3 regions of the Adlercreutzia sp. St.1H8 genome follow, and region 2 is predicted to be linked to each of the others. Evidence: predicted binding sites of a transcription regulator. Region 2 holds the regulator's gene; each other region holds the start of a gene.
What was found. Region 2 encodes HrcA, which represses chaperone genes, less so after heat shock. Its sites were predicted from a motif close to TNTTAGCANNCNNNNNNNNNGNNTGCTAANA; they were not measured.
Positions count from the first base shown of each region.

Region 1: htpG (molecular chaperone HtpG) is a predicted target of HrcA. The motif match lies at 5,117-5,147, and genes of this name have one in related genera.
Region 3: AC6I0Y_RS09505 (ATP-dependent Clp protease ATP-binding subunit) is a predicted target of HrcA. The motif match lies at 5,750-5,780, and genes of this name have one in related genera.

Region 1 is NZ_AP039376.1:443,355-453,320, forward strand. Features, by position in the region: gene AC6I0Y_RS01470 (helicase HerA-like domain-containing protein) at 219-1,838, opposite strand; gene AC6I0Y_RS01475 (DHA2 family efflux MFS transporter permease subunit) at 2,082-4,064, shown strand; gene htpG (molecular chaperone HtpG) at 5,350-7,308, shown strand; gene AC6I0Y_RS01485 (ABC transporter substrate-binding protein) at 7,509-8,651, shown strand; gene AC6I0Y_RS01490 (ABC transporter ATP-binding protein) at 8,745-9,623, shown strand; gene AC6I0Y_RS01495 (ABC transporter permease) at 9,620-9,966, shown strand, end outside.
Region 2 is NZ_AP039376.1:1,323,412-1,333,377, reverse strand. Features, by position in the region: gene AC6I0Y_RS05040 (PhoH family protein) at 1-162, opposite strand, end outside; gene AC6I0Y_RS05035 (MiaB/RimO family radical SAM methylthiotransferase) at 256-1,686, opposite strand; gene AC6I0Y_RS05030 (RsmE family RNA methyltransferase) at 1,683-2,486, opposite strand; gene dnaJ (molecular chaperone DnaJ) at 2,671-3,810, opposite strand; gene hrcA (heat-inducible transcriptional repressor HrcA) at 3,849-4,862, opposite strand; gene AC6I0Y_RS05015 (prenyltransferase) at 6,580-7,506, opposite strand; gene AC6I0Y_RS05010 (hypothetical protein) at 7,715-8,287, opposite strand; gene gluQRS (tRNA glutamyl-Q(34) synthetase GluQRS) at 8,458-9,402, opposite strand; gene AC6I0Y_RS05000 (phenylacetate--CoA ligase family protein) at 9,570-9,966, opposite strand, start outside.
Region 3 is NZ_AP039376.1:2,399,178-2,409,143, reverse strand. Features, by position in the region: gene AC6I0Y_RS09540 (molybdopterin-dependent oxidoreductase) at 1-281, shown strand, start outside; gene AC6I0Y_RS09535 (4Fe-4S dicluster domain-containing protein) at 284-622, shown strand; gene AC6I0Y_RS09530 (SLC13 family permease) at 704-2,098, shown strand; gene AC6I0Y_RS09525 (FKBP-type peptidyl-prolyl cis-trans isomerase) at 2,151-2,669, shown strand; gene AC6I0Y_RS09520 (LysR family transcriptional regulator) at 2,720-3,631, shown strand; gene AC6I0Y_RS09515 (hypothetical protein) at 3,674-3,940, shown strand; gene AC6I0Y_RS09510 (APC family permease) at 3,961-5,475, opposite strand; gene AC6I0Y_RS09505 (ATP-dependent Clp protease ATP-binding subunit) at 5,832-8,402, shown strand; gene AC6I0Y_RS09500 (HipA domain-containing protein) at 8,487-9,689, opposite strand; gene ispD (2-C-methyl-D-erythritol 4-phosphate cytidylyltransferase) at 9,818-9,966, shown strand, end outside.

The DNA of each region.
Region 1 (9,966 bases), 880 kb from region 2:
GTTTTCCCAGGTGGCAAGAGCGGGTTGCTCTCGTCGAGGGTAGATCGAGCCTCTGGGGGGCCTGAAAGCCTCGGAATTTCGAAGCAAATGGCCAGAATGCGGCGATTCCGATGCATGGGGGCGCCGCGACGCCTCCCCGGGTGCGAAACGGCGAAGTTCGCTGGCCTCCCACGACCGCCCCGCCCCCCCCGACCGCGCTGCGCCCTTGGGAGGCGCCCCTAGCGCTTGAGCGCGCCGAAGAGCCCGCGCACTAGCTGGCGGCCGGCCTCGCGGCCTATCTGCCCCAGCACGGAGCTGGCGGCCTTGGCGGCCTGCGCCCGCTGGCGCTCGGCCTCGCGGGCGGCCCGCTCAGCCTCCTTCGCGGCGGCGACGCGCGCTCGCTCGGCCTCCTTGGCCAGGCGCTCCCGCTCGCGCTCGGCGGCCTTCTGCGCCTGGGCGTCCTCGGCCGCCCGCTGCGCCTCGAAGGCGGCGCGCTCCCGTTCGAGCGCCTTCCGCTCGGCGGCCAGGGCGTCGGCCTCGGCGGCTGCGGCCCGCTCGCCGGCGATGAGCTCGTAGGCGCTCTCGCGGTCGATAGCCTGGCCGTACTTGGCCGCTAGGGGCGCGGCGGCCTCCAGCGCGGCGGCCATCGTCTCGGGCGGCGCGGCGCCCATCGAGCACTCTGGCGGCAGCACCTTGGCGCGCTGCACCACGCTTGGCCGGCCCTCTTCGTCGAGCAGCGAGACGAGCGCCTCGCCGGTGCCCACCTCGCCGAGCGCGGCCTCGGCGTCGAGGTCGGGGTTGGCGCGGAAGGCGGCCGCCGCGGCGCGCACGGCCTTCTGCTCGGCAGGGGTGTAGGCGCGCAGCCCGTGCTGGATGCGGTTGGACAGCTGGGCCAGCACCTCGTCGGGGATGTCGGAGGGCGACTGCGTGATGAAGTACACGCCCACGCCCTTGGAGCGGATGAGCTTCACCACCTGCACGATGCGATTCACCAGCTCCTTGGGCATGTCGTCGAAGAGCAGGTGGGCCTCGTCGAAGAAGAAGACGAAGCGCGGCCGGTCGCCGTCGCCCACCTCGGGCAGCGTCTCGAACAGCTCGCTGAGCATCCACAGCAGGAACATGGCGTAGACCTGGGGGCTCGTGATGAGCCCCGCGGCGTTGAGCAGGTTGACGTAGCCGCGGCCCGTCTCGTCGCAGGCGAACCAGTCGGCCAGGTCGAGGGCCGGCTCGCCGAAGAACACGTCGCCGCCCTGATCCTCCACGGCGATGAGCGCGCGCAGGATGGCGCCGACGGACTGGGGCGACACGCGACCGTACTCCAGCTCGAACTCCTTAGCGTGCTCGCCCACGTAGTTGAGCAGGGCGCGCAGGTCCTTGAGGTCGATGAGCAGCATGCCGCGGTCGTCGGCCACGCGGAACACCACGTTGAGCACGCCCTCCTGCACCTCGGTGAGCCCGAGCAGTCGCGCCAGCAGCACCGGCCCCATGTCCGACACGGTGACGCGCACGGGGATGCCCGGCCCGCCCAGCATGTCCCACTGGCGCACGGGGCAGCCGGCCGGCGCCCAGCCCGGCGCGCCCAGCTCGGCGGCGCGGGCGGCCAGCTTGCCATTGGCGTCGTCGGCGGCCTGGGCCATGCCGGTGACGTCCCCCTTCACGTCGGCCATGAACACGGGAACGCCCGCCTGGGAGAACCCCTCGGCCATCACCTTGAGCGTAACGGTCTTGCCCGTGCCCGACGCGCCGGCGATGAGCCCGTGGCGGTTGGCCTGGTCGAGCCGCAGGAGGCAGGCGACGTCGAGAGGGGAGCCCGCGGCATCGACCGCCTGGGCCATCCGGATGGTTCCGTCTTCCAGCATGGGGGATCCTTTCGCGCGGGAGGGGCCGGCGCTATCGTAGCATCGCCCCGGCGCTGTCTTCGGGCTGACGTGCGACTGTGCGGCAGCCGTTAGCTGGCAGAAACGCGCCCGCAGGGCTCATTGGCATTCGCCCGCGCGGGTCGGCGGACCTGTTTTCTTGGCCCGCTTGCGAACTTTTCCCTTGCCCGGTCCCGATGGGGCCGCTAGCATCGGAACATTCGCTTTTTTACGGATTCTAAGCAAATGAGAGTGAGGTTAGAGCTCATGACCCTTGGTGTTGGAAGAAAAGAGCTGGTGATGGTGGGCGTGCTGCTGGTGGGCGTGCTGCTGGCGGTGCTCAACCAGACGCTGCTCTCCCCGGCGCTGCCGGCGATCATGGCCGACCTGGAAGTGGATGCCACCACCGTGCAGTGGCTGACGAGTGGCTATTCGCTGGTGGAGGCCGTCGTCATCCCGCTTTCCGCGTACCTGATCGGCCGATTCTCCACGCGGCAGCTGTTCATCACGGCCTTCGCGCTGTTCACGGCCGGCAGCTTGGCCGCTGCTGTGTCGCCGAGCTTCTGGGTGCTGCTGCTGGGCCGCGTGCTGCAGGCGGCGTGCACCGGCATGGCCATGCCCATGGTGTTCACGGTGATCCTGCTCGTGTTCCCCCGCGAGAAGCGCGGCACGGCCATGGGCGTCATCGGGCTCATCATCGGCTTCGCCCCGGCGGTGGGGCCGTCGGCGGCGGGCCTGCTGGTGGATTCCGTGGGCTGGCGGGCGCTGTTCGCCATCGTGACGGCGCTCTCGGTGGTGGTGATCGTGCTGGCCGTGGCGGTCCTGCGCAACTACGGCAGCTTCGCCCGCGCTCCCTTCGACAAGCTCTCGGTGGCGCTGTCCACCGTGGGCCTCGTGTGCCTGCTCTACGGGCTGTCTACCTTCGCGTCGTCGGATAACCTGGCGGTCACCGCGGCGCTCATCGCGGTGGGCCTGGTGCTGTGCGCCCTGTACGTGCGGCGTCAGGTGACGCTGCCCGAGCCCATGCTGCAGGTGGGGATTCTGCGTTCCAGGAACTACGCTATCGCCGTGGTCATCATCGTCATCGTCCAGGCGGCGCTCATGGGCACGGGCGTCATCACGCCGCTCTACGTGCAGGGCGTGCTGGGCTTCTCGGCCACCATGTCCGGTGTGGCCATGCTGCCCGGCGCGCTCATCGGCGCCTTCATGGGACTGGTGTCGGGGCGCCTGTTCGACCGCTTCGGCGTGCGCCGCGTGGTCATCCCCGGCGTCATCGTGGCCGTGCTGGGCGCCTCGGGGCTGGCGCGCCTGGGCATCGACAGCAGCTTCCTCAACCTGACGCTCACCTATACCGTGCTGGTGGTGGGCCTGCAGTTCACCATGACCCCGCTCAACACCTGGGGCGTCAACTCCCTGGATAACAGCGTCATCCAGCATGCGCAGGGCGTGTCCAACACGCTCAACCAGGTGGCGGCGTCCATCGGCACGGCGGTTCTCGTCTCCATCTCGGCCCTTGCCCCGATGGTGGCGCCCCAGGCCGCGCCGCTTGAGCAGAGCTACCTGGGCGACCACATGGCCTTCATCGCCACCTTCGCCCTCATGTGCGTGGCGGGCCTGGTCATCCTGTTCCTCGTGCGCGACCGCAAGGGGGCGCCGGCCACGGCGGCCGAGCGCGGCCAGGAGCCCGTCGACTACTCCGCCGGCTTCGACGGCGTGACGGTGGATGCCACGCGCGGCGAGCGCCTCGACCCCGAGCGCGTCTACGTGGCCGCAGACGTGATGAACCGCCAGCCCGTGTGCGCGAGCGCCGGCGACACGATGGCCGAGGTCATCCGCCTCATGGCCGCCAACGAGACGAGCGGGCTTCCCGTGGTGGACGGCGCCGGCGCGCTGGTGGGCTTCGTGTCCGACGGCGACGTGGCCAACTACCTGGGCAAGACCGAGATCTCGGTGGTGGACAGCACGCTCAACCTGTACCGCTACGTGGACGATACCAAGACCATGGATCGCCTGCGTGCGCTGCTGGCCCTCAACGTGATGGACGTGGCCACCCACCGCGTGGTGTCGGTGAGCGCGGACACGCCGGTGGACGAGGTGTGCCAGCTGTTCGCCAGCAAGCGCATCAAGAAGGTGCCTGTGGTGGACGCCGAGGGCAAGCTCGTGGGCGCCCTCAGCCGTCGCAACATCATCCGCTCGCTGGCCGAGACCATCGATCTGATGGAGAAGTAGACCGCGCCTGCTTCGCGCGCCGTGAGGGGCCGCTCGGGATTCGTCCCGGGCGGCCCCTCGCGTAACAGGCGGGCAAGCGGTCGGGGCGCGGTGTGCGACGCGCGCGGTCGGCTGGGGTACGGGTGGCTGCGGCGGCGGGCTGGGGCGCGGCACGCGGACGGTCGGGGCGCGGTGCGCTGCGGCGATGGGCAAGCGGCTGCGGCGGGCGCGGTGTGCTGCAGCGGCGGGCAAGCGGCTGGGACGCGACGCGCGCGGTCGGTTGGGGCGCGGCGCGCGGGCGGCGGGCGCTGCGGCGGGCGCGGGTACTGGTGCGCGCTGGGATTCCGCGTGAAATGGCCAAAAATGGCGGTCTGACGACAAGAACGGCCCCTCGAAGCGCCTTCCCCGGAGCGCAGGAGACTTGATGGTGAGAAGCGTTCGACGCCGACCTGGGGTTTTGCCGCGGCAGCTCGGCTTCTTCCCGCCGCCTGCGTCGTCAGACCGTCATTTTTGGCCACTTTGTCTCTGATTTCTGGCGCAGCGCAGTCTCGCGAGTGTTTCACGTGAAACAACAGCCCGCCCTGGGCCTCAGCGCGATCCGCGCTCGCCCCCTTGCGATCCCGCAACCCCGAAAGGGCCCACGACCCTCACGCCCCCGCGATCCCCATGCCCCGCGACCCCGCGACTTCACAACCCCACGAGGGCCCACGCCCCCCACGTCCCCGCGGCCCCCATGCCTCCACCTTCCCTCGCGCGCTGCTCACACCCCCCCCCTATGCCCCGCCCCCTCACGTCCCGCGGCCCCCACGCCCTCACGGCCCCCGCGACTCCCACCCCCCTCTCTCACGCGTAGTCCGCCCTCCCTCCCCCTCACGCCCCCCCGTGCCCCCACGCCCCCCGTGCCCCCACGCCCCCCACGCCCCGCGACCCCCGCGACTCCCACGCCCCGCGACCCCCCACGCCCCCGCGCTTCCTCGCGATCCCCGCCCCCGTGCCCCCGCCCCCGGCTCCTCATCGATCATAGGGAAAACTTGATAGGTATTGACTTAGGTTTTCTTCTCCTTACAATGTGCTATTAGCAAACGAGCAAGGAGAGTGCTAACGCGGTCTTGCGGGGCGGAAACGATTCCGTGGCGCTTCGTGGCGCCGCGGGCGCGCGGCCGCAGCCGGGCCCTAGGCTCGACGGCGGCGCCTGTCGACGCCCGCCGCGACTGCGCTCGGCTGCCAAGACCGACGCCTGCTGCAGTCGCCCCAGCTGACGGCGCGCTCCTCGCACCATCTCTGACAGGAAAGAAGGAACACAAGCATGCGCAAGTTCAAAACCGAGAGCAAGAAGCTGCTCGACCTCATGATCAACTCCATCTACACCAACCGCGAGATCTTCCTGCGCGAGCTCATCTCCAACGCCTCGGACGCGGTGGACAAGCTCTACTTCCGCAGCCTCACGGATGACTCCGTGCAGATCAACCGCGCCGACCTGGCCATCACCGTGGCCTTCGACGAGGTCGCGCGCACCATCACCGTGTCGGACAACGGCATCGGCATGACCAAGGACGACCTGGACAAGAACCTCGGCACCATCGCCCACTCCGACTCCTACGAGTTCAAGGCCGCCAACGCCAAGAACGAGCCGGGCGAGGAGAAGGGCCTCGACGATATGACCGACGTGGACATCATCGGCCAGTTCGGCGTGGGCTTCTACTCCGCGTTCATGGTGGGCAAGAAGGTGCGCGTCGTCTCGCGCGCCTACGGGTCTGACGAGGCCTGGGCCTGGGAGAGCGACGGGGTGGAGGGCTACGCCATCGAGGCTGCCGAGCGCGCCGGCCACGGCACCGACGTCATCATCTACCTGAAGGACGACGCCGGCGACGAGACCTACGGCGAGTACGCCACCGAGTACGGCCTGACCGACCTCATCAAGCGCTACAGCAACTACGTGCGCTATCCCATCCAGATGGAGGTCACCAAGAGCCGCATGAAGCCGCGCCCGGCGGACGCCGATGACGAGTATATGCCCGAGTTCGAGAACTACACCGAGGTGGAGACCGTCAACTCCATGGTGCCCATCTGGAAGCGTAAGGGCTCCGAGGTGTCCCAGGAAGAGTACAACGAGTTCTACAAGACCGACTTCCATGACTACGAGGACCCTGCCCGCACCATCACCGTGCACGCCGAGGGCACGCTCAACTACGACGCGCTGCTGTTCGTGCCGTCTCACGCGCCGTTCGACCTGTACACCAAGGAGTACAAGAAGGGCCTGGCCCTCTACAGCTCCAACGTCCTCATCATGGACAAGTGCGAGGACCTGGTGCCGGACTACTTCAACTTCGTGCGCGGCGTGGTTGACTCGGCCGACCTGACCCTTAACATCTCCCGCGAGACGCTCCAGCACAACGGCCAGCTGCGCGCCATCGCCCGTCGTCTGGAAAAGAAGGTCAAGGCCGACCTGGCCGCCCTGCGCGACGACGACCGCGAGGCCTACGACAAGTTCTTCGAGCAGTTCGGCCGCACGCTCAAGTTCGGCGTCTACTCCAGCTACGGCATGGCCAAGGACACCCTGGCCGACCTTCTGCTGTTCTACTCGGCCAAGCAGAAGAAGATGATCACCCTCGACGAGTACCTGGCCGACGCCCCGGCCGACCAGGAGTCCATCTTCTTCGCCGCCGGCGAGGGCCTGGAGCACCTGGCCAAGATGCCCATCGTCACCACGGTGCTGGCCAAGGGCTACGACGTGCTGCTATGCACCGAGAACGTCGACGAGTTCTGCATGATGGCGCTCGGCGACTACGCTCGGAAGGACAGTGACGAGGAGAAGTCCTTCCCCCTCAAGAACGTGGGCAGCGAGGACCTGGGGCTGACCACCGAGGAGGAGAAGAAGGAGGCCGCCGAGGCCACCGAGGAGAACCGCGAGCTGTTCGACGTGATGGCCGAGGCCCTGGGCGGCCGTGTGGAGAAGGTGGTCGTGTCCACGCGTCTCACCGACGCGCCGGTGGTGCTGACCACCGAGGGCGCCGTGTCGCTCCAGATGGCGCAGATGCTCAAGAACGCGCCGGGTGCCGAGGATGCCCCCAAGAGCCAGGTGGTGCTGGAGGTCAACCCCAAGAGCCCCGTCTTCGACACGCTCAAGGCGGCTCACGCCGCAGGCGATGACGCCAAGGTGCGCACGTACACGGAGATCCTGTTCGACCAGGCGCTTCTGGTGGAGGGCCTGCCCATCGAGGATCCCATCGCCTTCTCCCAGGCGGTCACCGCGCTCATGAAATAGGGGAGAATCCCCGTTTATTCGCCGAGGGCGCCTCCTGCGGGAGGCGCCCTCGCGTATGCTAGGGCTTCCGCTTGCCGCCGGATAGTTGACATGATCTAATATATGACACTATTCTATGTGTGCCATAGTAAACTATAAGCCCAAGGCAATAGGGGAGCGCCGCAGGAGGCGCGGCCGCGGGGGAGAGAAAGGAAGCCCTCATGACGCTCAGCAGAAGAACCTTCGTGAAGGTGGCCGGCGTGTCCGCCGCCACGCTTGCCCTGGGAGGCCTGGCGGCCTGCTCCGATGGCGGCGAGAAGGCCGACGCCCCGGGCGACGCGCCCGCTCAGGCCGGCCCCCAGGACGAGGCGTTCATGAGCGAGGGCAAGGGCGAGCACCTGGTGTGCGCCGTCACCGGCAAGCTCATCAAGATCGCGCCGGCCATCATCGCCCAGCAGAAGGGCTTCTTCGCCGAGGAGGAGTGCGACGTCGAGTTCCAGACCATCGCGCTGGCTGACGCCATGGCCTCCATGTCGGTCAACCGCCTGGACATCGACTTGTTCGGCGTCGTGCCGGCCTGCTCCTACGTGTCCCAAGGCGCCGAGATCTACGTCTTCGGCGGCACCATCCTCAACGGGTCGGAGATGCTCTCCACCGAGGCCTTCGACCGCGAGCTCAAGACGGCCGAGGACTTCCGCGGCCTGCGCATCAACTGCTCGCGCGAGGAGACCGGCCAGATGGCCCTCAAGAACTATCTGCAGGAGGCCGGCCTCACTCTGGGCGAGGACGTGTTCTTCGAGTACGTCGACAACAACACCACCGCCATGGAGGGCCTGCGCTCGGGCCAGTGCGACCTGTTCGTCACGAACAACGCCATGGGCTATTCGCTCGGCGTCGATGGCATCAAGGTGGCCGGCATCGTGCGCGACGTGACGGGCGACTACCCCTGCTGCCGCCAGAACTGCTCGGCGGAGGCCTACACGTCCAAGTACCTGTCGCTCGTCGACTTCGAGGTGGCCATCCTGCGCGGCTACGACTACTACCTCAACAACAAAGACGAGGTCATCCAGATGCTCTGCGACTACTCGAGCCAGGAGCCGGACTACGTGGAGGCCGCCATGTACGGCACCGACGCGTACCGCAACGTGATGAACCTCTCGCCCGACCCGCACACCAAGGACGTCAAGCAGTTCTACAAGGCGCTCCAGAACATCAACGAGATCGATCCCGACTCACCCTATGACATGGAGCCCTACGCGGTGTCCGGCATCTACCGCAAGGCCCTCGACATCCTGCTCGACCGCGAGCCGGACAACGAGACGTACAAGGCACTCGACGCCGAGTTCGCCAAGAACAACGACTAGGAGCGACGGCCCGCCACCGCACGGGCCGCTTCGGCGCGGACGCCCGCGGAGGCGTCCGCGCGCCTTCGGACGGAAAGGAAGCAGAGGAGGAAGATGGGAGCGCTCGTTCTCGATGATGTGTGCTTCGCCTACGAGGATGACCTGAGCGTCCGGCGCCGGCGAAGGGGAAAGGGCACCGAGCCTGCGAGCCTTGTTCTCAAGCACCTGGATCTGACGGTGGCCGACGGCGAGTTCCTCTGCCTGGTGGGACATTCCGGCTGTGGGAAGACCACGCTCCTGCGCACGCTCGCCGGCCTGCAGCGGCCCACGTCCGGCTCGCTTTCCATCGACGGAAAGCCGCTCGACGGCCCGGGGCTCGATCGCTCGGTGGTGTTCCAGAACTACTCGCTGTTCCCGTGGATGACGGCGCTCAAGAACGTGGAGTTCGGCGTGCGCCAGGCCTCCGTCGAGCTGGGGCGCGGCCTGACCAAGGCGCAGATAACCGAGGTCTCGCGCGAGTACCTGGCCAAGGTGTCCATGGCCGACGCGGCCGATCTGCACCCCTACCAGCTGTCGGGCGGCATGCAGCAGCGCGTGGCCATCGCCCGCGCGCTCGCCATGGACACGGAGATCCTCCTGTTCGACGAGCCCTTCGGCGCGCTGGACGTGCGCACGCGCCGCGAGCTGCAGGCCCTCATGAACCGCCTGTGGATGCAGGAGGATCGTGACCGCAAGAAGACAGCCGTCTTCGTCACCCATGACATCGACGAGGCGCTGCTGCTGGCCGACCGCATCGTGTTCATGAGCGGTGGCCGGTTCTTGGCCGACATCCCGGTGGCCGCCGCGCGCCCGCGCGATCCGGAGGACTTCCTGCGCCGCCCCGCCGTGCGCCTCATCCAAGACGAGCTTCTCGGGCTGTTCTACGATGCGGAGGAGACGAGGCGGGATGTGGCCGAGCGCGAGCTGGTCTTTGGCGAGGGGGGTGTCCTATGAGACGGATAGCCGTCGAGTTCGCCGTCGCCCACGTGCTGATGGCAGCGCTCGTGGGCGTGGTGCTGCTCATGCCCGATGCGCGCAAGGTGTATCCCTGCGACGCGTTCCTCGTGGCCATCGCGCTCATCGAGGCGGCCTACCTGCTCGCGCTCTTCCGCGGCCGGCGCCTCGATCCGATGCCCTCGGGGTCGTCCGACATCGTGTGCGCCGTGTGGGTGCTTCTGCTTGTGTGGGAGCTCGCGTCCACGAAGCTCGGGGTGGCCCACAGCGTGCTCATCCCGTCGCCGGAGAACGTGTTCTACGTATTCGAGCGCTCGGGCCCGGAGCTGTGGGGCAACGTGGT
Region 2 (9,966 bases):
CTCGATGGCGTCGCCCTCTAGCACGATGGTGTCGCCGCGCACGGTGATGCGGGCGGCGAAGGCGTCCTGGATGAGGTGAAGCAGCTCATCGGCCTGGCCCACCACCGCGGCCATGGGCACGCTGGCGGGCGCCGTGAGCGTTATCTGGGTCTGGTCTACCATGACCTCGATTGTAGCAGATGCGCCCCACCCCCGAAGGCACGGGTTGGTTACGGGGGCCGGCGCGGCATGGTCGAGAAGGAATGCCAGGCGTGGCTACAGGGCCACCTCGACGAGGACGCCGGAGGCGTGGGCGGGGTCGACGGCGATCTCGTGGTAGCTCTCGGTGGTGGCCCTGCCCGGGGACTCGACCACCGCCAGCTCGACGGCGCCGGCGCGGCGGGCGCGGTCGGCGGCGCGCAGCTCGGCGGCGAGCATGCGCAGCTCGGCGGCGCGGCGGGCGCGAACCTCTGGCGGCACCTGGTCGGCGCGGTCGGCGGCAGGCGTGCCTGCGCGGCGCGAGTAGGGAAAGACGTGCACCTTGGAGAAGCCAGCCTCGCGCACCACGGCGCAGGTGGCGGCGAAGTCCTCGTCGGTCTCGCCCGGGAACCCCACGATGACGTCGGTGGAGAGCGCCAGCTGCGGCACGGCGGCGCGCAGCCGCCCCACGATCGCGAGGAAGCCCGCGGCGTCGTAGGGGCGCGCCATCTCCGCGAGCACGCGGCTGCTCCCCGCCTGGAGCGGCAGGTGCAGATGACGGCAGAGGCGGCCCTCGGCGCGGGCCAGCAGCTCGATGAGGTCGTCGCCCACATCCTGGGGCTCCACCGAGCCGATGCGCAGGCGGCAGGGCGGCTGGCCGGGGGCGTGCAGGCGGGCCGTGGCGTCGAGCAGGCGCTCGCAAAGGCCGGCCAGGGTGAGCCCCTCGTCAGCGTAGGAGCCCAGGTTGATGCCGGTGAGCACGATCTCGGGAATGCCCGCGCGGGCCAGGGCCACGACCTCGGCGGCCACCTCCTCGGCCGGCCGCGACCAGGCGGCGCCGCGGGCCACGTGCACGATGCAGTAGGTGCACGCGTTGTCGCAGCCGTCCTGCACCTTGATGCCCACGCGCACGCGCTGCCCAAGGGCACGGGAGGCGGAAGATGGCTCGGCTGCGGCGCGGGACGCGCCCGCAGGCGCGGCGCCAGCCGCAGGGGTGGCCGGCCCGCCGCTGCCCTCCGGGACGCCGGCGACGATGCGGGGGGCCTCTGACGCGTCGGGCCGGAGGGCGGCCAGGGCCGACAGGCGCGCCTCCACCTGGGCCTTGGGCACCACCTCCACGCGCGCGTCGAGCGCCTCGAAGGCAGCGGGGTCGATGGCGGCGGCGCAGCCGGTCACCACCACCCGGGCGCGTGGCGCGGCGCGCAGGGCGTGGCGCACGGCCTTGCGGGTCTTCTTCTCGGCCTCGCCGGTGACGGTGCAGGTGTTCACCACCACGAGGTCGGCGCCAGCCTCGGGCCCCTCAGTCCAGCCGGCGACGCGCAGGGTGCGCTCGAAGGCGTCGGACTCCACGCGGTTGACCTTGCAGCCCAGGTTCACGATAGCGAACCGCGGCGCCCGCTCAGCCCCGCCCACCGCAGCCTGCGCGCCCGAGGCGCCAGCGACCGCCTCACCCGACGGCCTCGACCCCCCGTTCACCTCGACGCCCTCAGGGCGCTCCCCCGCCGTCACGCCTGCTCCGCCCGTCCGCCCAGGGCGCCCAGCTCGTAGAGCACGAGCGCCGGCGCCACCACGCCGGCGGTCTCGGTGCGCAGGATGGACGGCCCCAGGCTCACCAGTCTCGCGCGCGGGTTGCACGCCAGCAACGCGTCCACCTCATCAGGGGTCAGGCCGCCCTCGGGCCCCACCACCACGGCCACGCGCGCGTCGGCGGCGGGCATCCGCAGCGTCTCGAGGGCGCCGTGCAGCGCATCGGCCAGCCGTGCCGTGCCGGGGGCCTCCTCCCAGCACACGAGCACCGCCGTCGCTCCCGCGAGCGCCGCAGCCGCCTCGGCCAGCGTCACCGGCGCGCACACCTCGGGCACCCGCGGCTGACCCGACTGCATGGCCGCGCTCTTCGCCACGGCCTGCCAGCGCTCCACACGTGAGCGCGCCTTCCTCTCGTCCAGCCTCACCACGCTGCGCGCGCAGGCAAGCGGCAGGAACCCGGCCACGCCGAGCTCGGTGGCGTGGCGAATCACCTCGTCCATCTTGTCGCCCTTCGCCAGGCCCTGGACGAGCAGCACCTGCGGCCCCTCCTCCGGCGCGTCGAGGCGCCGCGCCACGCGCACCTCCAGCTGCCCGCCGTCGGAACGCACCACCTCGCACTCGAAGTAGTCGTACGCGGCGTCCACCACGGCCACGTGCTCGCCCGGCGCAAGCCGCAGCACGCGCGCATGGCGGGCGTCGCCCTCCGCCAGGCGCAGCGGGAACACCGCCTCAGGCTCGGCAGCGATCACCTGGTCATCGAGGAAGAACCGGTGCAGGGACATGGGGCCTTCTTTCCGCAGGCCGCTGGCGTAAGGGCGCCGCGGCAGGTCGGTAGTGGGACAAAAGCGCCCCGATGCGCAACGCGGGCATCGGGGCGCGGGTTCGCAGGCGCGAGGCAGGGCGCCCTTAGCGCGCTCGCCGGCCCGAAAGGCTGCTCGCCGGCATCGCCGCGCGCTGTGCGCCAGCCTAGATGGCGTCGCGCAGTTTCTGGAGGAACGAGCGGTTGTCGGCCACGTCCTCCCCCATCTCAACGGCCAGCTCCTCGAGCAGCTCGCGCTCGCGCTTGGAGAGCTTCTTGGGGATGACGACGTCCACGTGGGCGAACAGATCGCCACGCGCATCGCTGCGCAGACGCGGCATGCCGTGGCCCTTCACGCGGATGACCTGGCCGGCCTGGCACCCCTCGGGGATGCGCACCTCCACCTTCTCATCAGCCATGATGCCGTCGATCTCCACCTCGGCGCCGAGCGCCGCCTGGACCATGGGCACCGACACGCGGGCGTGCAGATCGTCCCCGTCGCGCTCGAAGAACTCATGGGGCTGGATGCGACAGGTGACGATGAGATCGCCCGCCGGCGCGCCCTGGATGCCGGCCTCGCCGAACTCGCTCACCCGCAGCTGCTGGCCGTCGCGGATCCCGGCGGGCACCTCCACGGTGACGCGCTGGCGGTCGGGCACGCGGCCCTGCCCCTCGCACTCGGGGCACGGGTTCTCGATGGTGGTGCCCATGCCGTGGCAGCGGGGGCAGGTGGTGGCCGACTGCATGTCGCCGAGGAAGGTGTGCTGCACGGTGACCACGCGGCCCTGGCCGTTGCACTCGGGGCAGGTGACTTCCTCGCCATCCGGGCCGAGGCCCGTGCCGTCGCAGTCGGGGCACGGCGCCAGGCGATCGTAGACGATCTCCTTCTTCACGCCGGCTGCCACCTCATCCAAAGTGAGCCGCAGGCCCACGCCCATGTCGCGACCGTTCTTGCGCACCTGGCGTCCACCGCCGGCCGCGCCGCCGAAGAAGGTGGAGAAGATGTCGCCCATGCCGCCGAAGCCGGCGCCGAACAGGTCCTCCAGGTCCACGTAGCCGCCGCCGTAGCCGCCCGCGCCTGCCGAAGCGGCGCCGGGGATGGTGCCGAAGCGGTCGTACTGGGCGCGCTTCTGCGCGTCGGAGAGCACGTCGTAGGCCTCGTTGAGCTCCTTGAACTGATCCTCGGCATCCGGCGCCTTGTTCACGTCGGGATGCAGCTCGCGCGCCTTGTGGCGGAACGCCTTCTTGATGTCGCTCTCCGACGCGTCACGGCTGACGCCGAGAATCTCGTACAAATCCTTGGCCATAGGACCGGTCTTTCCTTTCCTCGTAGGTCGCGCGCCAGCTACTCGTCCGAGAGCACGCGCTGCGCGGCGCGAACCGCGCGGATAACCAAGCTGTAGTCCATGCGGGTGGGGCCGATGACGGCCACCACCCCGGCGCCGTCGCCCCAGCCGTAGGGGCTGGCCACCACCGACACGCCCGCCAGTGCCTCTGCGCCGTTCTCCCGCCCGATGCGCACCGCGCAGGGCGCGCACGAACCGTCAAGGGCGTCGTCGAACACGTGGAGGAGCACCGTGTCGTCCTCAAGCGCCGACATGATGGGCGCAAGGGCCTGGGCCTGGGCAAACTCCGGCTTGCGCAGAAGCGAGCTCACGCCCACGCGGTGCGCGCGCCCAAGACCGGACTCCTGGACGCAGGCAGCCACCTCCTCGAGCACCAGGCGCACGAGCGGGTCGGCGAGCGCCTCGGGCACCGCCTCGTGGGCGGCGGCACGGGCCTCGGCGAGCGAGCGGCCGGCGAGCAGGCGGTTCAGCAGCTCCTGGATGCGGGCGAGCGTATCGGGCGCGACCGCGTCGGCGAAGGACACCTGGCGGTTGGCCACCTGGCCGTCCTCGGCCACGAGCACGATGAGCGCGCGGTGGTCGGAGAGCGACACGAGCGACACCTGGCGGATGCGTGCGGCCATGAGCGAGGGGGCCACCACCACCGACAGGCAGTCGGTGAGCCGCGCGAGCGCCGCCGAGGTCTGCTCCATGAGCGCATCGAGCTCGGTGGCGGTGGCGCGCAGCTGGTCGACCACGTCCTGGTGCGGCGCCTCCTCCCAGGCCAGGCCGCCGGAGAGCAGGTCATCGACGAAGGCGCGGTAGCCCGCGTCGGTGGGAACGCGCCCAGCGGAGGTATGGGGCTGGGTGATGTAGCCGGCGTCCTCAAGCGCCGAGAGGTCGTTGCGCACGGTGGCGGGGCTTACGCCGAGGGCGTAGCGCTCGGTAAGGGTGCGCGACCCCACGGGCAGCGCACGGGCCACGTACTCCTCGATGAGGGCGCTCAGCACGCGCTGACGGCGGTCTGAGAGCATGGGGCCTCCTTCCCTTCGAGCGTTCTCTCACATCCACGAGGAAGTATTCTAGCAGCCGACGCCAGCGAGTGCTAACTTTCAACGTAAGCGCCACAAAGGAAGCCGGGGGCGGGTGCCCGGCGCGCGCCCGTCACCCCTCCGCCAGCCCAAGCGCGCAGGTTTCGCCACGCGTTTCCGTCAAGAATAGAGGGTGTGCGCCGCTCGCCATCGCGCCAAGAGGGATCCGCGCTAGAGTGCCCGTCATCTTCCCAGGAAAAAGCCACGGATAACTTACCTGCGCCGCCATTTCGAACGCGAAACGAGCGCATATCCTCGAATTTTGGCAGAAACAACGCACCCCGACGGCATGGGCACCCCATCACCTCGACGAAGCCAGCGCGCTCGGGCAACGCGCCGCCGAGAAACGGCGGCCCGCGGGGGACCATACGGGTTTTTGGCCAATTTCGCCGCGCTTTACGCAGCGCTGAGGAGTCGCCAACGAAACAGCACGGCTACGACCTGGGAAAACGCCGACCCCTCTACGCGGCGCAGCACCCTAAAGGCGTCTTCTTAGCGTAAAGCACGCCGAAATTGGCCAGAAACCCGCAGCAAGCCGACGGCGGGCGAAGGGACGCCCGAAGGCAACCGCCCGCACCGTCCGCCGGACGCCAGGCGCCAGGCGCCGTCTGGGCGGCGCTGCGCAGAAGCCGCCCACGAGGCGGCGGACGGGTCGCCCCAGACGGCCAGCTGCAGCTGGTCTCCGCCTCGGGGCGGGAGTCCTGGTTCTGCCGCGGCAGCCCAGCCGGCTCCGTCCCATCCGGGCGCCACCCGGCCTCGGGCCGCCTGAAACTGATCGCCACCCAAGCGACCAGGAGGGACATCTCGGCGCGATGGGCCCAACCGCCCGCTGGACGTACCCGAAACGGGCCGCCCGGGGAAGCTACGGCAACCGGCTGCCCCCCCAAGGCGTCCGCGGTGGAGAGGCCATCGACTCTCCGGACGCAGGCAGCTGGCCCCACCACCGGCGAGGGCGACCGAGCCACTGCGAAGACGCCACCCGGCTGGCCGCGCCAGGCAGGATCGCCTGGCTGGCGGGCGACGCACCCACCTGCGACAAGCAGAGGCGACCGGTTGACGAACGGAGCGCCTCATCGCGGCGATTCGCCGCCATCCTCGGAGTTTCTGGCCAATTTCGCCACGTTTTACGCACCCGTCGAGAGACGCTGGCGTGGCCAGGCGACTGCGACCTGGGGAAACGCCAACCCTCTGTGCGGCGATAACAGCCAGAGTGCGTCCCGTTAGCGTAAAGCGTAATGAAATTGGCCAGAAACTCGTATTCGCCCGACAAAGAACGCAGCGCGACCGAAAGGCAAGCGGCCAGATCGCCCGCAAGGCATCACCCGATCAACCGAGACGAGGCTACGCCTGGGGCGAGGCAGCCGAAGCGAAAAGCGGCAGGGCCGCGGCTCCGCCCGACCGCAAACCGCCTCCCAGGGCAGCGCGGCGGCGCGACCGACGAAGGCGAAGCGGCAGCTCGCCCAGCCGCAGCAGAAAGGCCGCCCACCCGCCGAATCGCGACCTCCAGCTCAGCAGGACGCCCCAACCCGCCCCGTCCCGGCGCACCTCCCCCCGCGACAGGGCCGCCACAGCATGAGCGCGCAGGCGCAGAAGGCGGCGGGCGCCACGCTGGGGCCGCGCCCCCCCGCCCGAGGGGGGGCAAGCACCCGCCCGCGTTCCGCTACAGCATGAGCGCGCAGGCGTAGAAGGCGCCAAGCGCTACGTTGAGGCCGCAGATCTGCCCCATGGCGCCAACGCGCGCCGGCGGGGTCAGGGGGTTCTTGCGCATCCCCATCACGAGCGGGTAGGCGGCGGGCACCATGAACAGCACCACCACGAGTCCGCGCGGGAACCACACAGCCACGATGAGCGCGATGGCCGCCACCCACGCGTAGAGCAGCCCGTGGTAGAGGCGCCGCGCGCGCTCGCGCCCGAGCAGCACCGGCAAGGTCCGGCGCCCCGCCTCGACGTCCTTCTCGATGTCGCAGGTGTTGTTCGTCAGCATGATGAGCCCCACGCCGATGACGGTGGGCACGGCCCAGCCAAGCGCCAGCCAGCTGAACTCGCCGGAGAGCACCTGGTAGCAGGCAAGCGGAATGAGCCCGCCCATCACCACGCCGCTCACGACCTCGCCGATGGGCAGGTAGGAGATGGGGGTCTTTCCGCCGGAGTAGAGCACCACCACCACGGCGGCCCCGGCGGCAATGGCAAGCGGGATCCACCCCGCCTGCGCGATGACGTAGGTGCCGAGCAGGAAGGCGGCGACCAGAAGGCCGATGGCCAGCGCAAGGGCCGCGCGCGGGCTCACGTCGTTGTAGACGAGCACCGCGTCGCTCTCCTCCACGTTGTCCTCGGCCGAGTCGGCGCCCTTCACGTAGTCGAAGTAGTCGTTGAACGTGTTCACCGACGCCTGCATGAGAATGCAGATGACGAGCAGCACCGCCGCCATGAGCGGCGAGAAGCCCCCCTTCACGGCCGTCGTGGCGCCGGCGGCCACCATCACCGGCATGATGGCCGCCGGCCAGGTGTGGGGCGCGGCCAGCTGCCAGGCCATGCGGGGCGTGAGCGAGCGGCGCGCGGGGGCGGCGCCGGGTGCGGCAGGGGTCATCGGGTCACCTCGGATGCGAATCGAAAACGAGCACGGTGCCAGTATAAGGCCGGGAAGAAAAAAGCCGCCCCGCGAAGGCGGGGCGGCCGGGGTGCGCTTGGCGGGAACGGCGTGGCCGCTCAGCGAAAGGCAGCGCGGTCGCACATCGAAGGCGAGGAACGCCTCCGACAGGCGCCAGGCGCCAAGCACGCGGAACGAGCCAGGCGACCTAGTTGGTCAGCATCGCCGTGGTGATCTCCTGCTCAGAGGCAGCATCCGGGGTCCAGGTGTTGCCGTTCTTGGTGAAGCCGATGGTGATCTGGTCGGTCTCGGCAACCTCGACGCCGGCCAGGGCGTCCATCACGGTCTGGCCGAGCAGCTGGTTCAGCTCGTCCTTGCTCATGGCCTGCAGGCGGGCGGTGTCGGAGGCCAGGTCGGTGGCAGCCTGCTGCACGGCAGAGTTGTAGGCGGTGAAGCTCTTGCAGGTCAGCGTGACCTTGGCGGTAGCCTTGTTGCCGTCGACGGTCACCTCGTCGATCTTGTAGTCGAAGCCGTCGAGGTAGGTCTTCATGAACTCGACGCCGTCGATGCCGTAGGTGGCCAGCTCGTCGACGTCCATGTCGGCAGCCATCTCGGTCATGAACGCGTCATCCATGTTCTTGATCTGATCCAGCTCCTCGGTGAGGCTCTTGCGGATGACCTCCTCATCAGACGGGCCGCTGTTGCAGCCGGTCATGACGCCCAGCGTGAAGACGAGAAGCGCCGACGCGGAGACGGCGGCAAACACCTTCTTAAAGCTCATGAGCTCTTCCTTTCTGCTTATGTTCCCCTCCCGTGGGGATGCCTGAACTGACCTGCCCACCATAGACCAACATGCCTCACTAGGCAACTGAAAGGGCACGTCAGAGCCGAGAAATGTTTGCGACTTGTCGTTTATGCGACGCAGGCGGGCGAAAACGGGGCGCGCTAGCGTCAGCGCCAGAGAACCTGGATGGGATCGGCGAAGGCGGCGGAGAGCGCGGCCGGGTCGAAGCCGGCCAGTAGCTGCTCGGGGGAGGCCGGCTCGCAGGTGGGGGCAAGCCCCGTGATGCCGGCGATGTGGCCGACGGCGGCCTCGGGCGTCCCGAAGCGGGCGATGAGCTCGTCGAGCGCCGCGTCGCGGTCGCGCTTGGAGAGGCGCCGCCCGGCCTCGGCCACGACGAGCGGCACGTGGGCATAGGACGGCTCGGGCAGGCCGAGGAGACGCTGGAGGTGGATCTGCTGGGGCGTGGAGCACAGGAGGTCCACGCCACGCACCACGCTCGTCACCCCCTGGGCCGCGTCGTCCACCACGACGGCCAGCTGATAGGCGAAGGCGCCGTCCGAGCGGCGCACGAGGAAGTCGCCGCACTCACGTGCGAGGTCCTGGGCGTAGTCGCCCTGCACGAGATCATGGAAGGCCACCGTCTCATCGGGCACGCGCAGCCGCGTGGCCGGCGTGCGCCCGGCATCCCGCCGCGCGGCCCGCTCGGCGGGCGAAAGGCCCCGGCACGTGCCCGGGTACACCGGCTTCTCGCCGCGATGGGGCGCCGAGGCGGCGTGCAGGTCGGCCCGCGTGCAGTAGCAGGGATAGAGCAGCCCACGCGCGTCGAGCTGGTCAAGCGCGGCTTGATAGGCCTCGTCACGGTCGTGCTGGAAGTAGGGCCCGCGATCCCAGGTGAGCCCGAGGCGCTCGAAGTCGCGCTGCACGGCATCGACGAAGCCAGGCTTGGAGCGCTCGCGGTCGAGGTCCTCCACGCGCAGCACCACCTCGCCGCCCTGCGACTTGGCCACGAGCCACGCGCAGAGCGCGGCGAACACGTTGCCGGCGTGCATCCGCCCCGTCGGCGAGGGCGCGAACCGCCCGACGACGGGAGGGGTATGCGAGGCTTCAGCCATGGAGGTCCTTTCGAAAGTCACCGGGAAGGCCCTGCGCCCGCCCGACGGCGACCGCGGCGAGGTTGAGCCAAAGCGTCCGCGAGACCTTGGCTCGCGGACGCGACGCGTCGAGCGAAGGCCGTCGCCGGGCGGGCGCAGGGCGGGCGACGGTTCAGGTGCCGGCGACGCTACTTCCGTCGGTCATCGACGTGCTTCGCCTTGCCGATGGCGCGCTCGATGCCGCCCGGCTCCACGAGGCGCACCACCGGGGTGACCAGCAGCACGTTGCGCAGGCGGTCGGTGACGTCGCGCGTGAAGGCGCTCATCTCGTCGAAGGAGTCGCTGAACGCCTCCGGCTTGATCTCCACCTCCACGGTCATGCGGTCGAGCCCGCTGTCGTTGTCCACGATGATGCGGTAGTGCGGCGTGAGCGTGTCGATGCGCCCGATCACGTCCTCCACCTGGCTCGGGAACACGTTGGTGCCGCGGATGATGAGCATGTCGTCGCTGCGGGAACGCACCTTCTCCATGCGGGCGAGGGTACGCCCGCAGGCACACGGCTCGGTGATGACGCGCGTGAGGTCG
Region 3 (9,966 bases), 1.1 Mb from region 2:
CTGAGGAGGATGGCGAGGCGCCGCACTTCTACGGCGTGTGGAAGGCGAACATCAACAGCCTCGTGCCCCACTCCCGCAACGGAAAGCTGGGCTTCGGCGCTCCCTACAAGTGCCTGCTCTGCGACTTCCGCAAGGCGGTGCCAGAGGACTTCGAGCGCGTCGACGTCGAGGGCATCGATCAGCCGGGAATGCCCAAGCACAAGTATGATGACAACTTCTACCGCTTGGATGAGGATGAAAGCTACCGAAGCGACTCGCCCGCGGCGGGAAAGGAGGAGTAGGCATGGGACGCTACGGCCTGCTTATCGACTACGAGTTCTGCTCCGGATGCCAATCGTGTGAGGTGGCCTGCAAGGAGGAGCACGGCTATCCAGTAGGCACATGGGGCATCCGTGTGTTCGACGACGGCCCCTGGCTGGTCGAAGAGCCCCATGATTGGAACTGGCACAAGATTCCCGTTCCCACCAAGCTCTGCGACCTGTGCGCCGACCGCGTGGCTGCCGGGCGCGAGCCCACCTGCGTGCACCATTGCCTGGCGCAGGTGATGAAGTTCGGCCCGGTGTCCGAGCTGGCCCTGGAGCTTGAGCGGAAACCGAACCAGGTGCTCTGGTGCCCGCGGTAGTCTGATGGCCCAACGGGTCCGGCGTTGCGGCGGCGTGCTGCGGCGCCGGGCCATGCAGGGGATGAAGCGAAGGGGGGAGAGATGGCAAAGCGTATCGTCGGCATCGCAATCGCACTGGCGTTCCTGCTCTTTTTCGCGCTCACGCCGCCGCCGGAGGGCCTGGCTGTCGCGGCGTGGCATGTGTTCGGCGTGCTGTTCTCATCGGTGATCATGTGGCTGTTCGACATCTTCCCCAAGATGATCGTCACGCTCTACGTGTGCGCGGCCTGCGTGGCGGTTGGCTGCTACGACTCCATGTCCGAGGCGCTCAAGTCGTTCATGACGAGCGCAAGCATCATGGTGCTCGGCTCGTTCTTCCTGGCGGGCATGCTCTCGCAGACGAGCATCCCGCTGCGTCTGGTGGGGTTCCTCGTGCGGTTCACCAAGGACAGCGGCCGGGCCTTTCTCCTGGTTATCCTTGCCACCTGCGCGCTCATCTCCTCGTTTTGCGATGACATGACGGCAGCGACCATCGTGTACACGTTCGTGGTTTCGCTGTTTGGCATCGAGCGACGGGTGGTGACGGGGGAGAACCGGAATTTGCGCGCGGCCATGATGATCGGCATTCCGCTCGCGGCCTATGCCGGCGGCTGCATAACGCCGGTGGGCGCTCCGAGCAACGTGGTGGCCATCGAGCTGCTCCGCGCCACGGCAGGCGTGGACATCACGTTTCTGCAGTGGGTGCTCATCATGATCCCCCTCTCCTGGTTCATCGTATGCGTGCTGTGGGGATTCCTCTGCCTGACCCTGCGGCCCGAGCCGCTGGATCCGACGACCTATCGGAAGATTCTCGAGGCGACGAGTCTGGGGCGATGGACGGTGCTCGAGAAGAAATCCCTGGTCATCTTCTTGGGAATGGTGGCCCTGTGGTTCGCCGGGTCGGTCGTGCCCCTTCTCAGCAGCCCTATGGTGGTCATCATCGGCGCCATCGTCATGTACCTGCCCGGCGTGGATGTCATGGTGCCCGAGCGATTCCAGAAGATCGCCTCATGGGACCTGTTCTTTCTGCTGCCGGGCGTCATGGTCATGGCCACAGTCATCGAGCAGTCGGGGCTCATCCAGTGGCTCGTGGGCAACGCGTTTGCGACGCTTGCGGGCTTGCCGGTGCCCCTCACGCTGTTCCTTGCGTGTCTCGTGCTGTTCCTGATACGCGTGCTTATCCCGGCGGGGCCGCCGGTGACCATCCTCGCCATCCCGGCGCTCATCGGCATTGGCGCGGTGACGGGCATCCATCCGGTCGTCATGACGTGCGTCGGCGTCGTGTGGGGCACCATCTGCTTCATGCTTCCCATCGACATATTACGTGCCTACACCTACGATGCCGGCCAGTTCACCGTCAGGCAGATGTGGAAGGCGGAGATCCCCACGGTGGTGGTAAGCCTTGTGTTCAGCACGGTGTATCTGCCCATGGCCGTGGGCGTGGTGTTTCCCGGATAGCGCGCTCGCCGCCTGCGGCGGGGGCGTGTCGACAAGAGGAAGGACAATCGCGATGAGAGAGTTGGGCTCATGGGTGGACATCGCCTATCGGGGAACGTATCCTGACGGAGCCGTATTCGAGGAGCGTGTGGATAAGGCGCCCCTGCGCGTGGTGTTCGGGGCCAACTGCGTCCCGAAGGGGCTCGAGCGGGTTCTGCGTGAGATGGCGCTTGGCGAGGAGCGCGTGGTTGCGGTGTCGGCTGCGGAGGGCTTCGGGCCGCGTGATGAGGACGCGGTGTTTCGCATCCCGGTGAGCATGATTCCCGACTACCGCTCGCTTCCGGTGGGCGAGTATATCCAGTGGTACGGCGATACGCGCAAGAACAAGGAGCCCACGGCTGCCAAGGTGGTCAAGGTGGACGACTTCGAGGTGGTGCTCGACTTGAACCATCCCCTGGCGGGGCGCGACGTCGTGTACGTAGTGAGGGTGGTCGCCGAGGGCGAGGCAGGCGCGACTCAGGTGGACGTGCTGCTCGACGAGCTTCGAAGGCAAGTCGAGGCGCAGGTCGGGAGGCGGATCGCAGACGTCTGATGCGGTGCTTCCCGCAGGTGCGCCGGCTGAGGGCAGGAAGGGGTGTTCCCGTGGAGATCAACCAGCTGCGCTTCTTTCTCGCCTCGTGCGAGGGGGCGAGCTTCGCGAAGGCCGCGGAGGCGACGGGCACGTCGCGGCAGGCCGTCAGCAACTCGGTGAGGAGCCTTGAGTCCGAGATGGGCGTCCAGCTCTTCGAGCGCAAGCACAACCAGATGCGGCTCACGGCGGAGGGCGAGCGGTTCGCGCGCCGGGCGCAGCGGGTCATCAGTCTCGTCGACGACCTCTACAACGAGGAGGCCGACGGCCGTGATGAGCTGGTCTTGGGGCTTGACTCCTTCGTGATCGGCTCGATGACGGATCCCTTCGACTCGCTCATCGAATACGCCTCGGCGGAGGGCGGCTGCTTCGTCCGCGTGGCTCAAGATCCCTTCGAGTCCATGAAGGAGATGCTGCTCAACGGCAGGCGCGACCTGCTCATCCTGCGCTCGCTCTCCAGCTCCTTCGACGGCTGCGCCGCCGTGCCCCTGCGCTCGGCCAAACTGGGTCTCATCGTGAGCGGGGACGATCCGCTGGCGGCACGCGATGCACTCGGCATCGAGGACGTCCGCGGCCGGACCCTCATCGTCCCCAATGGTTCGCGGCAGCGCTACAAGGCGTTCTTCGACGCGCTTGCCGCCGAGGGGCGCGGCCCCAAGGTAAGCTACGTCGACAACTCGGCCATGGCGCTTGCGGCCATCAAGAAGACCAAGGGGGTGGGCATGACCGACTTCGACGGCCCTCCCGAGAGAACGGCGATCGGCGGATGCTTCAAGATCCCGTTCGCCGGGGAGGCGGAGAACGTGCGCGACTGCGCGGTCTACCCGCTCGATAGCCCGAAGAAGGATCAGATCACCCATTTTGTCCGCTGGCTTCAGGATGAGGCCCGCTTCCTCAAGTGGCACCCTTCGGTGCCCATCTCATAGCGCCGGCTCCCCTGATGGCCTCATTACCTTTCGGGTAAGGTCATGAGCTATATTCCGCGCGCTATCGAGTCGTTGGTTGAGCAAACTGCGAGCGAGTACGCGGTGCTGCTGGTGACCGGCCCTCGTCAGGTGGGAAATCGACCCTGCTCGCCCAAGAAGACGGCGTCGCCCAGCCGTTCGATGACAAAAAGCTTCGGGGTCCTTGACCGCGCATCGGTTCCCCGGGGGACGGGCGCTATCATCTGCGTGGCCGAGAGGGTCAGCGCCCTCGACGGCGACACCCTGGTGATCCCCGCCGGCTTGCTGTAGCGAGGGCGCCCGCTCGCGTCCTATCCCACCAGCATCGGCACCAGGTAGAGCAGGGCCACCACGACGCAGGCCGCGGCCACCACGATCTTCCACAGGCGGTACTCGCGATCCATCTTCGCGGCTTCCTGCGCGTCGGGCACGTCGGCGGCGCCGGGCAGCGCCTCGGCCACCGACACCGGCTCGGGCTTGCCGTAGCGGCTCTGGCAGGCGAAGAACACCACGAGCCCGATCACGCACCACAGGGCGCCCACTACCAAGGGCTCGGTGCCCAGCTGGCTCATCATGACGGCGTAGATGACGATGGACACCGGCACGCCCACGGCTACGCCCGGTACGCGGAAGGGACGCGCCAGATCGGGCATGCGTCGACGCAGCCCCAGGGCCGCCGCGATGCCGATGATGTAGTAGAACAGGTCGGCGAACAGCGACAGCGACGCGATGAAGTCCAGCGTGGAGGTGGCCACGAGCAGGATGGACAGCGCCCCGAGCGCGATGATGGCCACGTACGGCGTGCGGAAGCGCGGGTGCACCTTCGCGAACACGCGGGGCATGGCGCCGTCGCGGGCCATGGTGAACAAATAGCGCGGCGGCACGGCGATCGACGCGTTGAGCGTGGAGAAGTCGCCGCCGAAGGCCACGCCGAGGGCCAGCAGCAGAAGCGGCAGCCCCAGGATGCCGGCCGACACCATGGCCTCGGCGTAGGGGGCGGCCGCGTCGGCCAGGCCGGGGATGGCGTCCACCGGCGTGATGCCCACGAGGAACCACTGGAAGGCCCCGTTCACGGCGAAGATGATGAAGGGCGCGAGCTTCAGCGCCCGCGGGATGTTGACGGAGGGGTAGCGGATCTCCTCGCCCATGCCGCAGCAGGTCTCGAAGCCGGCGAAGCACCACCAGATCATGGCCACGGCGGCGATGAACCCGAAGGCGTCCAGGGAGCCCAGGAAGTCCGGCGTCGTCACGAAGGTGGGCAGGCTCACCTCGGGGATCATCGTGAGGAACCAGATGACGGCCACGCCCCAGAAGAAGAACATGAACCCGTTCTGCAGACGGCCGGTGATCTGCACGCCGCGCACGTTGGTGACGATGAACAGCAGGAGCGCCGCGCAGGCGAGCACCACGTCGGGCACGGGCAGCTCCACGCCCACGGCCAGGAAGATGGTCTTGAAGTAGTAGGCGAAGGCGAGCGACTCGCCGCCGGTGACGGCCACGAGCGAGATGATGAAGTTCCAGCCGGCGAGCATCCCCAGGGGACGTCCGAGCCCGAGGCCCGCGTACTGGTAGGTGCCCCCGGCGTAGGGGAGCGCCGCTCCCATCTCGGCGTAGAGCAGCGCCGGGTAGATGGACACGAGCATGGCCACCAGCGTGGCGATGATGACCGCTGGGCCCATGAGTCCCACGATGTTGCCGCCCGTGGTGAACAGGCCCACGCCGATGACGGTGCCCACGGTGATGGTGATGGCCTCGCGCAGGCCGAACTGCCGGCGCAGCGACGGCGCGGAGGCGGAGGGGTCGTTGTCATCGTAAGGTGCGCTCATGGCGGCTCCTCTCTGAAACCGCGGAGTAGGAGGCTCGCGGTGACGGAACATGCCCAGAAACTATAGCGCTCTACTGTAGTAAAGTAAAGGAGGAGGCGGCCGATTGGGGATCCTGGGACGATAGGGGTGGAGGAGGCTGCAAGGCGGAATGCTTCGCTGCGCTCTGCCATTTGAGGCGGGGGCTCGAGCGGGCAGTCGTCTTTCCTCGCCCTGCGGATCGCCCATCTCCCATGTACGCATAATATGTGTGGGGGGCGCCCTCGGCGAGCTGGCGTCTTAGCACTTGTTTGACAGGAATGCTAGGATGATTCCGAGCAACAGAGAGAGCTTGAAGCTCCGCGAGAAACGAGGCGAGCATGTCATTCGAGAAGTTCACCGACAAGGCCCGCAAGGTGCTGGTCCTGGCGCAGGACGAGGCACGCGGGCTCCACCAGCCCTACGTGGGCACCGAGCACATCCTGCTCGGGCTCATCCAGGAGAAGGACGGCCTGGCGGCCCAGGCCCTCGCGCGCCTGAACGTCGGCTACGAGGGCGTCGTCCAGACCATCCGCCAGGTGGTCTCCATCGACGAGGAGGCCGATGTCTCCGGGCACCTCCAATTCACCCCGCGCGTCAAGCGCGTGTTGGAGAACTCCCTGCGCGAGGCCATGCAGATGGGCCAGTCCTACATCTCCACCGAGCACCTGCTGCTCGGTATCGTCCGCGAGGGCGAGGGCACCGCGCTCGAGGTGCTCGGTCGCATGGGCGTCACCGGCGACGACGTGCGCGCGGCCTTGAACGACCTGGTGGGCCAGAGCGCCGTCTACGCCGGCCGCGGCGGGTTCGACCCGACGGGGGCCGGCTCGGACTCCATGCTCAAGGAGTTCGGCACCGACCTCACCAAGAAGGCCCGTGACGGCCAGCTCGACCCCGTCATCGGCCGCGCGGCCGAGATCGAGCGCGTCATGCAGATCCTGTCGCGCCGCCAGAAGAACAACCCGCTCATCCTGGGCGAGCCCGGCGTGGGCAAGACCGCCATCGCCGAGGGGCTGGCCCAGCTCATCGTGGCCAACCAGGTGCCCGACCTGCTGCGCAACAAGCGCCTCATCACGCTCGACGTGTCGGCGCTCGTGGCCGGCTCCAAGTACCGCGGCGAGTTCGAGGAGCGCCTGAAGAAGGTCATCAAGGAGGTCATGGACGCCGGCGACGTGCTGCTGTTCATCGACGAGATCCACACCATCATCGGCGCTGGCTCGGCCGAGGGCTCCATCGACGCGGCCGCCATCCTGAAGCCCCCGCTGTCGCGCGGCGAGATCCAGATCATCGGCGCTACCACGCTCGAGGAGTACCGCAAGCACCTGGAGAAGGACTCCGCCCTCGAGCGCCGCTTCCAGCCGCTCACGGTCAACGAGCCCAACGAGGAGCAGGCCATCCGCATCATGGAGGGGCTGCGCGACCGCTACGAGGCCCATCACCAGGTGCGCTTCACCGAGGAGGCCATCCAGGCCGCCGTCACGCTCTCCGAGCGCTACATCCAGGACCGCTACCTGCCCGATAAGGCCATCGACGTGCTCGACGAGGCCGGCGCCCGCATGCGCATCCGCAACATGACGCTGCCCAAGGAGCTGCGCGACCTCGACGACGAGCTGCGGCGCATCCGCGGCGAGAAGGACGCCGCCATCGCCGATCAGAACTTCGAGCGCGCCGCCCAGCTGCGCGACGAGGAGGCCCAGCTCAAGACCAAGCGCGAGGAGGCCGAGAAGCAGTGGGCCGAGGACTCCTCCAAGACCATCCAGCAGGTCACGCTTGAGGACATCGCGGACGTGGTGTCCATGTCCACCGGCGTGCCCGTCTCCAACCTCACCGAGGCTGAGACGGAGAAGCTCCTGCGCATGGAGGGCGTGCTTCACGAGCGCGTCATCGGCCAGGACGAGGCCGTGACCGCGCTCTCCAAGGCCATTCGCCGCTCGCGCAGCGGCCTCAAGGATCCCAAGCGCCCCGCCGGCTCGTTCATCTTCCTCGGCCCCTCGGGCGTGGGCAAGACCGAGCTCTCCAAGGCGCTCGCCGAGTTCCTGTTCAACTCCGAGGACGCGCTCTTGTCCTTCGACATGTCCGAGTACATGGAGAAGCACGCCGTGTCGCGCCTGATCGGCAGCCCTCCGGGCTACGTGGGCTTCGACGAGGGCGGCCAGCTGACCAAGGCCGTGCGCCAGCGCCCCTACTCGGTGGTGCTCTTCGACGAGATCGAGAAGGCGCATCCGGACGTGTTCAACATCCTCCTGCAGATCCTCGAGGAGGGACGCCTCACCGACGCCCAGGGCCGCACCGTGGACTTCCGCAACACCGTCATCATCATGACGTCGAACGTGGGTGCGCGCGACATCGCGCAGACCACGACGCTCGGCTTCTCCGCCAGCGAGGGCAGCGGCCTTTCCGACAAGGAGATCAAGTCCCGCGTCATGTCGGAGATGAAGAAGCTGTTCCGGCCGGAGTTCCTCAACCGCATCGACGAGATCATCGTGTTCAAGTCGCTGACCGAGGAGCAGATCGCCCAGATCGTCGAGCTCATGGTGGCCGACCTGCGCGACCGCATGATCGCCCAGAACATGTCCATCAACCTCGACGAGGCCGCCATCAAGCTCATCGCCAAGGAGGGCACCGACACCACCTTCGGCGCCCGCCCGCTGCGCCGTGCCATCCAGCGCCTGCTGGAGGATCCGCTCTCCGAGCAGATCCTCGAGGGCCGCTGGACGAGCGGCAGCGTGGTGGACGTCACGGCGGTCGACGGCGAGCTCGTGTTCAACGAGGGCACCGGCTCCATCCCGGCGCCCCGCAAGCGCGATTCCATCGCCCGCGACGCCGAGCTGCTGCTCACCAACTTCGACCTGGGCCATGCCGGCTCGCGCCCTGCGCCCGCCGGCTCGCTCACCGGGGGCGCCGCCGACTAGCCGACGCGCCCGTCCGCCTGGAATGCCGAGGGCCCCGGGGACACGCCCCCGGGGCCCTTCTTGCGTGTTTGGGCCGCGCTGGGCCTAGCAGGCGATGCGGTCGAGCACCTCGATCTTGCGTTTCACCTGGTCGACGATGATGCCGATGCGCCGCTCGGGAATGTTGGGGTTCTTCCCCAGGATGGCGGCCACGGCCTCGGGGAACCCGTCGAGGGCCGCCGCGTCGAGCCAGCCGAAGTAGCCCTCGAACAGCGCCACCTGCTCGGCGGGCTTCATGCCGTCGCGCTTGAACGGCTTGGCGCGGTACAGGAAGTCGCCCGGCACCTCCAGCAGCTCCGCGTCCGACCAGAGGCACGATCCGGTGTCGAACACCGGGGTCAGGCCCGTGACCTCGAGCGTCTCCACGTTGCGGATGACGCCGAAGTTGCGGTAGTGCCTGTCGCGGTTGGCCAGCACGAAGTCGCAGGCGAACATCTTGGCCAGCTGGGTCATCACTTCGTCGGCGTCCAGGCCGAAGTCGGCGCAGCGGCGCACGTAGAACTGGAGGTCGGACAGGTTGTTGGGCTGCTTCACGTTGCGGATGACGTCCCAGCCGGCCACGAGCTCCTCGTCGTCGCCCAGGAGGTTGCCGCAGGCGGAGTACACGCGGCGGCCGTCCTCGAACAGCCAGTAGGGGGTGAACTCGCCCGGCTCCATGAGGCGGCGGTGCAGCTCGGTGGCGATCACCTCGTTGTAGGGCTCCTGGTTGACGAAGCCGATGCCCGACTTCAGCAACACGCGCTGCCCGTCGATGATCTTCCACTTCTTGAGCAGGTCGCCGCCGAGCGTGCTGTTGGGCGACGAGAGGCTCACCCGCGCGTAGTCGGGTGCGTCGGGCGACGACCCCTGGGAGTCCTGCCCCAAGGTGAGGAACCCCAGGTCATCGGTGAAGTCGTTGTCGAAGAAGTTGACGGCGTCCCAGGTCTTGGGGTCGTCCTCGTCGTTGAGCCAGTAGCGGTCGGAGAGCGACAGCCCGAAGCTCCGCTCAGCCAGCACGAGCGTGCTGTCGAGCCGCAGGTTCTCGAGCAGGCGCTTGACGTGGGCGCGCGAGGCGGGGATGGCGCGATGGTGCCACCAGTAGTTCACCTGGTGCTTGGAGATTTCGCCGTGGCGGTCGGCCAGGCCCACCGGCGCGGCGTCGAGGTTCTCCGTGCGCGTGACGCGCACGGCCTTGTGCTCGTCCAGGTCGTACTCGAAGGCCAGCACGGGCGTGTTCTTGTTCATGAGCACGTAGCGAGCCACCGCCATCGCTTGCCACCGCCTTCCCGGTTCGTCGGCCTTTGTCGCATTATACGGGATGGGGGAGCGAGCTCGGGCGCGGGCCGCCGTCCTGCTCTATACTAGACGCGACCGACAAACCACCAGGGGGTAGCCCAATGTCCAAGACCATCGATCCCATCTTCGAGCCGGCGGTGCTGCGCGCACCGGAGCTGCTGCTTGACGGCCTCGACTTCGACGCGCTCAGCCAGGTGAACTGCGGGCTGCAGGGCAAGGTGGACAAGAACCCCCAGACGGCGGCCATCAT